2 regions of the Psychrobacillus sp. NPDC096426 genome follow, and region 2 is predicted to be linked to the other one. Evidence: riboswitches for the same ligand, from Rfam matches in the RefSeq annotation. Region 2 holds a riboswitch; the other holds the start of a gene.
What was found. Region 2 has a riboswitch for preQ1 ahead of queF (preQ(1) synthase). Riboswitches for the same ligand answer to the same signal wherever they lie in the genome.
Positions count from the first base shown of each region.

Region 1: another riboswitch for preQ1. It lies ahead of ACIQYS_RS11580 (QueT transporter family protein); the one in region 2 lies ahead of queF (preQ(1) synthase).

Region 1 is NZ_JBIWEX010000012.1:7,284-10,851, forward strand. It holds gene ACIQYS_RS11575 (MBL fold metallo-hydrolase) at 1-1,170, opposite strand, end outside; PreQ1 riboswitch class I at 1,306-1,350, shown strand; gene ACIQYS_RS11580 (QueT transporter family protein) at 1,358-1,849, shown strand; gene ACIQYS_RS11585 (glycine betaine ABC transporter substrate-binding protein) at 1,893-2,786, opposite strand; gene ACIQYS_RS11590 (ABC transporter permease) at 2,793-3,437, opposite strand; gene ACIQYS_RS11595 (ABC transporter ATP-binding protein) at 3,438-3,568, opposite strand, start outside.
Region 2 is NZ_JBIWEX010000047.1:1,909-5,476, forward strand. It holds gene phnC (phosphonate ABC transporter ATP-binding protein) at 1-296, shown strand, start outside; gene phnE (phosphonate ABC transporter, permease protein PhnE) at 289-1,104, shown strand; gene phnE (phosphonate ABC transporter, permease protein PhnE) at 1,117-1,926, shown strand; PreQ1 riboswitch class I at 2,047-2,093, shown strand; gene queF (preQ(1) synthase) at 2,221-2,721, shown strand; PreQ1 riboswitch class I at 2,741-2,784, shown strand; gene queC (7-cyano-7-deazaguanine synthase QueC) at 2,836-3,495, shown strand; gene queD (6-carboxytetrahydropterin synthase QueD) at 3,499-3,568, shown strand, end outside.

The DNA.
Region 1 (3,568 bases), on a different contig from region 2:
TACCCCTTTCTCATTTAACAACTGTGCTGCATCTCCATCGTTATTCCACATTTGTCTATTCGTCCATTTCAAATGTCGTTCGTCTTCTTTCGCATTCGGACCACTCGTAATATAAATGGTTTCCCCGGCCTCGATAGATATATTCGGAAAATTATACACTTGATTGCCCGCAACGGAAACCAACTGCCATCCCTCTAAATTTACTACTCCATCCCCTTGATTTGTAATACCAACAGTTTCTTCCCGTAAATCTTTCTCCGAAATAAAAAGTGGTGTTTCCGCTACATTTCCCTGTTCATTAGGAAGATAATCCTTGGAAACAGTATATCCTCTTCCATCTGTTGTCACTATAATGTTTCCTAACTCTGCTGTGCTATAAATCTCCGAATTCGCTTTTTTCAATCTAGTCACTACTACTGGGGTAGGATGACCATATATATTATTTTCTCCATAACTTAAAATCGTTACTTCCGGTTGAACCGCACGAATAAAAGCATCCGAGCTACTCGTATCCGAACCATGATGTCCTGCTTTTAAAACAGTAGACTTCAAGTTATAATCGTTTATCATGCTTTTCTCCACACCAGCATCAGCGTCCCCGGTTAATAAAAATGACACATCCTCATATTGTACCTTTAACACAATGGAAGCTTCATTATTATCCTTGGCATCTTCCCCCGTATTCAATACAGTAATTTCTACATTTGAATCTAAATGGATCGTATCACCTTTATTCGGCACAATAAACGGGATATGCTTGTCCAAAATAAGCTGTAACATTGTTTCATACGTCTCGGTCGTATGCTCTTTTCCAGAATCTAAGAAGTTTTTAATCTCTACGGAATTTAACACTGCAAGCAGTCCACCAATATGGTCAGCATCGGGATGAGTCGCTACAACATAATCTAACTTTTCCACTCCCTGTTGCTGCAAGTAAGTCACTACATCCTTCCCTGCTTCTTTCTTCCCTCCATCGACAAGCATATTTTTTCCTTCTGGAGATTGAATAAGAATAGAATCCCCTTGCCCAACGTCTATAAAATGAACGCTCATTTCTGTTGTGTTATTTGTTTCTACTTTCGTTTCTTGATTAGGTGCTGGCATTTCTATCGTGCAACCAAATGTCACGAAAATCAAAAATGCACTGATGACTGATATTATCTTTTTCATTTTATACCTTCCTTTTTTTACGTTGCTCCTATTTTATCATAGAGAAATTCATATTCAGACGGTCCATTTGAAGAATTTCAAACTTTCCTTGACAAATGTCCTATGACTGTCATATAATTATCAATTGTGATTACAAATTACGTGGTTCGAGAACCTCCCACGAAAAAAAACTAAGGAGAAATGAATAATGAAAACAAGAACTCTTGCAATAAGTGGTATTATTGCAGCTTTATATGTTGCGGTTTCGCTTCTAATTGCACCTTTCGCATTTGGTGCAGTACAATTTCGTATTGCTGAAATGTTCAATCATCTGATTGTCTTTAACAAAAAGTATGTTTTTGGAATTGTACTTGGTGTATTTGTAACGAATTTATTTTCCCCACTTGGCTTGTATGACTTAACTTTTGGGGTAGCACATTCGATCATTACCTTGTCGATCACTATTTTTGCATCCAGGTATATAAAAGGATATCTAGGACGTATGATTTTTAATACGCTCATCTTCACATTCATGATGTTCATCATTGCATTCGAATTGAAGCTCGCAATCATAGACATTCCTGATACTTTCCTATATCTTTGGTTAACAGTTGCAATTGGTGAATTTGTTGTATTAGCAGTAGGTATTCCATTTATTGCTGCTTTAAATAAGCGATTAAATTTTAAAGCTATGATTTAAATAATTTGCACCCGATTCTAACTAGAACCGGGTGCTTTTTTAGTTATTTATCAATCAAACCTTTCTCCACTAAGAAATCATGGGCAACATCTTCCGCTTTTTTTCCGTCAATATCCACTTTTGCATTCATCTTTAACATATCCTCTTCCGAAATTTTTCCTGCTAATTCGTTTAATACTTTTTCTAGCTCTGGAAACTTTTCTAGTGTCTCTAAACGTACTACTGGTGCTGCATCATACTTAGGGAAAAATCCTAAATCATCCGTTGTTGTTTGTAATTCAAATCGTTCAATACGCCCATCTGTTGTAAAAGCTGGAATTACATCCACATCCCCATTTTTTACTGCCTCATACATCAAGTTTGGATCCAGACTTTTCGTTTCCGTGAATGTGAAGGGATAGGAGTTAATTAGGTCATCAAATCCATCTCCTTGCCGTTCATAAAAAGCATGAGGGGCACCGAACACCATATTACCAAACCTAGAGACTTCCACAAGATCCGAATAAGTCTTTGCGTCATAATCTTTGTCTTTGGCATAAGCCAATGTATACGTATTTTCAAACCCCAGTGGACTTAACCAAGTTGCTTGAAACTGTTCTTCATACCCTTTTTTCACTCGTTCTAGCACATTTTCTGAGCTTTCTCCTACTTCCGATGACTCTTTTAGCACATCCTTTAATCCTGTACCCGTGTACTCTACATATAAGTCAATATCACCTTTCTCAAGTGCTGGAGTCATTATCGCCACTTCTCCGAGTCCTTCTTTATACTTCACTTGATAATCCGTACGCTCTTCAATATATTGACCTAAAATTTGCGGTAATATATATTGTTCTGTCCAAGGCTTTCCACTTATTACGAGTGTCTCCCCCGAGTTCGAACAAGCACCTAGTAATACGACCGCTACAATCCCAATCATGACGAACATTTTCTTCATTCCTCATCATCCCCTTGTATTTAATCCTTTTGGTGTCGCTTTTTTCTCAATCCATTTCAAAGCAAGGTCAAACAAAATGGCTAATAAAGCAACAGGCAATGCCCCTGCTAAGACGAGCGCATTATTATATGATTGTAAACCTCTATAAATAACATCGCCTAACCCACCTGCTCCAACAAAAGTCGCAAGTGTCGCAATTCCAACCGTCAGAACGGTAGCTGTTCGAATACCTGCCATGATAAATGGTAAGGCGAGCGGAAACTCAATCTGCCGTAACAATTGACTTGTCGTCATCCCCATTCCACGCCCTGCTTCAATAATAGAATCATCGATTGTTGTAATGCCTGTATATGTATTTCGTAAAATAGGTAAAAGTGCATAAATAATTAAGGCGATCAATGCAGTCATCGTTCCTATTCCAATGAGTGGCACTAGAAATCCAAACAACGCTAGACTAGGAATTGTTTGAAAAACGGCAGTCACCCCAATAATCGGTTCCGCAAATTTTCGATATCTTGCCACGAAAATCCCTAAAGGTAAGGCGATACCAATGCCTATCGCTAAGGCAATAAACGATAAATAAATATGTTGTAAAAATGCCTCCTGTATTAAATCAGATCTACTTTGAATCGTGTCTAAAAAAGTTTGCATTTACAACACCTCTTCCTTTTTAAGCAACGCACGTAGAAGAATGGACTGGTTCACAAAACCTAATTCTTTCTTTCCCTTTTTTACGAGTAAACTTTCGGTTCCTTCGTTTTCTAATAATTTTATTGCTTCTT
Region 2 (3,568 bases):
ATCCCGATATTATTTTAGCAGATGAGCCTGTAGCTTCATTAGACCCTGTAACAGCGGGTCAAGTTATGGATGATTTTAAAAAAATTAATCAAGAAATGAATATTACAGTTATCATGAATATTCACCATGTCGACTTAGCATTAGAATATGCAGATCGTATTATCGGCATCAGAAAAGGTGAAGTAGTCTTTGATGGGAAGTCTTCTATGGTGGATCAAAGCGTGTTAGATCACATTTATGGACGTGCACAATCGAGTGAAGTTAGTGAAGAAGGGGCACAGATGAATCATGTTTGACAAAATATTTGTTCCGAAGAAAATCATATTACCTAACGGAAAAGTAGTTTTGGAAAAAAGATCTTACACCCCGTTGATACTATTAATATTGCTCATCGCTACAATCATTTCGGTCCGTATTACAGGATTTAGTATGGAAGTAATAGTGAAAAGAATCAAAGAGTTTTTCTTCATCTTAGATCAAATGATTCCCCCGAACTGGGAATACACCCCTAAGCTTTGGCAACCATTAATGGACACAATAAAGATGTCATTACTTGGTTCAGTGTTAGGGGCAGCTGTAGCGTTACCTGTTGCTATTCTAGCTTCCTCCAATATTATTAAAAGTCCGATAGTCGTTTCTATCGTTAAATTTTTACTAAGTATTCTTCGAACTTTGCCAACTTTAGTAGCAGCACTTATTGCAACATTTATATTTGGTTTAGGTACGATGGCAGGTACTGTTGCAATTTTTTTATTTACGATTGCGTATGTTGCAAAGCTGTTGTATGAGCAAATTGAAAATGCGAATATGGACGCATATGAAGCGATGGAGTCGATGGGTTTGACTCGGATTCAAGCATTTCGATACGCAATATTTCCCCAAGTTTTGCCCAACTATTTATCCACTTCTTTATTCTGCTTTGAAGGGAACGTTCGTTATGCCTCGATTTTAGGATATGTAGGTGCAGGTGGTATTGGTCTTCTATTAAATGAGGGAATCGGCTGGCGAAATTATGCAAATGTCGGCATAATTCTGCTCATGCTTGCCATTACAGTATTCATCATCGAAAACATAAGTGAACATTTCAGAAAGAAGTTAGTTTAAGGAGGAAATTGTATGAATGCTATTGAAAAGCAACTGCTGTCAGAAAAGAAGAATTATCAATATATTACATGGATTTTCATTATTGTTTTTATATTATTTATTTGGTCGCTTTCAGCGATTCAACTGAATAATATGGGGGCAAGTGGCTTAACGATTGCGAAAAATATTATAGCTGGTATTTTACACCCAGATTTAGATTTACTCCTTAACTTTACGGAAAAAGGTGTCGCTTACTTACTCATTGAAACAATGGCTATTGCCTTTTTAGGAACAATTATTGGCGCTATTTTAGCAATTCCACTAGCTTTTCTATCAGCTTCCAATGTTGTGCCAAAGCCGCTTGCCTTTGTGACGAAAATATTATTGATTGGCATACGTACAATTCCAGCAATTATTTACGGATTAATGTTTATTCGTGTAACTGGTCCAGGCCCATTTGCGGGAGTTTTAACGATGTCATTAACATCCATAGGAATGCTATCGAAACTATACGCAGATGTTATTGAAGACTTAGATACTAGCGTCTTAGAATCGATGACATCCATTGGTTGTACAATGTTTGAAAAGATCCGTTATGGCATTATCCCACAATTATTTGCCATGTTTTTATCTATTGTTATTTATCGATTTGACATGAATTTACGCGATGCATCTGTATTAGGACTAGTTGGTGCTGGAGGAATCGGCGCACCACTCATCTTTGCAATGAGATCCTATCGCTGGGAGGAAGTTGGGTCTATTTTAATTGGGTTAGTACTCCTGATACTAATCGTTGAATTTATATCCAACAAAATTCGAAATAAACTAGTAAGAGGATATTAGATTAGCAGAGGATACATACAGCGGAGTCGTTTCATCTTAAAGCGATACGACCATTTAAATATAAATGTCTATTTGACGTTTTCCAAAGTATTCTATAATATAGATAAGTACCCGACTTAATCGGGAGAGGTTCATAGCTGATACCCTCTATAAAAAACTATGGATACATGACTTTTCGCCATGTCCATATTTGGACATGGCTTTTTTTATGTAATATCCAAAAGTTTGGAATAGAATCATTGGTCTAGCCTCTCTTAAAAGTGTTGGGAAACATTTTACAGGGAGGTTTTTATTATGTCTGGCAGAAGCCAAGAAGAAGGTTTGAAGGATTTGACTTTGTTAGGTAATCAGGGAACTCAATATTCATTTGAGTATGCACCGGAAGTATTGGAGTCGGTAGATAGTCTGCATTCTAATCGTGATTATTTCGTGAAATTTAATTGTCCAGAGTTCACTAGTTTATGTCCGATTACACAACAGCCTGATTTCGCAACGATGTACATATCGTACATACCGGATAAAAAAATAGTAGAGAGTAAATCACTAAAGTTATATTTGTTTAGTTTTAGAAACCATGGCGATTTCCATGAAGATTGTGTCAACATTATCATGAACGATTTAATTAAATTACTGGATCCAAGGTATATTGAAGTTTGGGGCAAGTTCACTCCGCGTGGTGGAATTTCCATTGATCCGTGGTGCAATTACGGAAGACCAGGTACTAAATATGAAGAGATGGCAAATTATCGTTTGATGAATCATGATCTTTACCCTGAAAAAATAGATAATCGATAATTGAATAGTCCGCGTGATGAAGGAAGAGGTTTTTAGCTACCCTCTTTAAAAAACTAAGAAGAAAACGGCATTCTTTTTAGGGTGCCGTTTTTTCGTTATAAGGGAGTTTTATAGATGAAGCAGGAAAAAGCAATCATTGTGTTTAGCGGGGGTCAGGACAGCACGACTTGTCTGTTCTGGGCAAAAGAACGTTTCAAAGAGATTGAGGCAGTGACTTTCGATTATGGGCAAAGGCATCGTCTTGAAATTGAGTGTGCGAAAGCAATAACAGAGGAACTTGGTATTAAGCATCATATTTTGGATATGTCCCTTTTGAATCAACTTGCACCGAATGCATTGACTCGAGATGACATAGAGGTAGAGGACGGTGAAGAAGGGGGGCTACCTTCGACTTTTGTACCCGGGCGGAATCTACTTTTTCTTTCATTTGCAGGTGTTTTGGCGAGTCAAGTAGGAGCCAAGCATATTGTAACTGGTGTTTGTGAAACGGATTTTAGCGGATATCCCGATTGCCGAGATATGTTTGTTAAATCCTTAAACGTAACGTTAAATTTAGCGATGGACGCTACCTTTGTGATTGATACACCGCTCATGTGGTTGAACAAGGCGCAGACATGGGAGCTTGCTGATAGCCTCGGTGTGCTTGAGTTTGTGCGGGAAAGAACGTTGACCTGCTATAACGGTGTAATTGCAGACGGCTGTGGGGAATGCCCAGCGTGTAAGCTGCGGAATAAAGGGCTTGATGAGTATTTAAGCTTCAAGAAGGAGTCCTGAGGCATGGCCAATTTTAGGATTGTCGATAAGCTTCAAAAAATAGATGTAGATATACAAAGTAATCAATTAAACT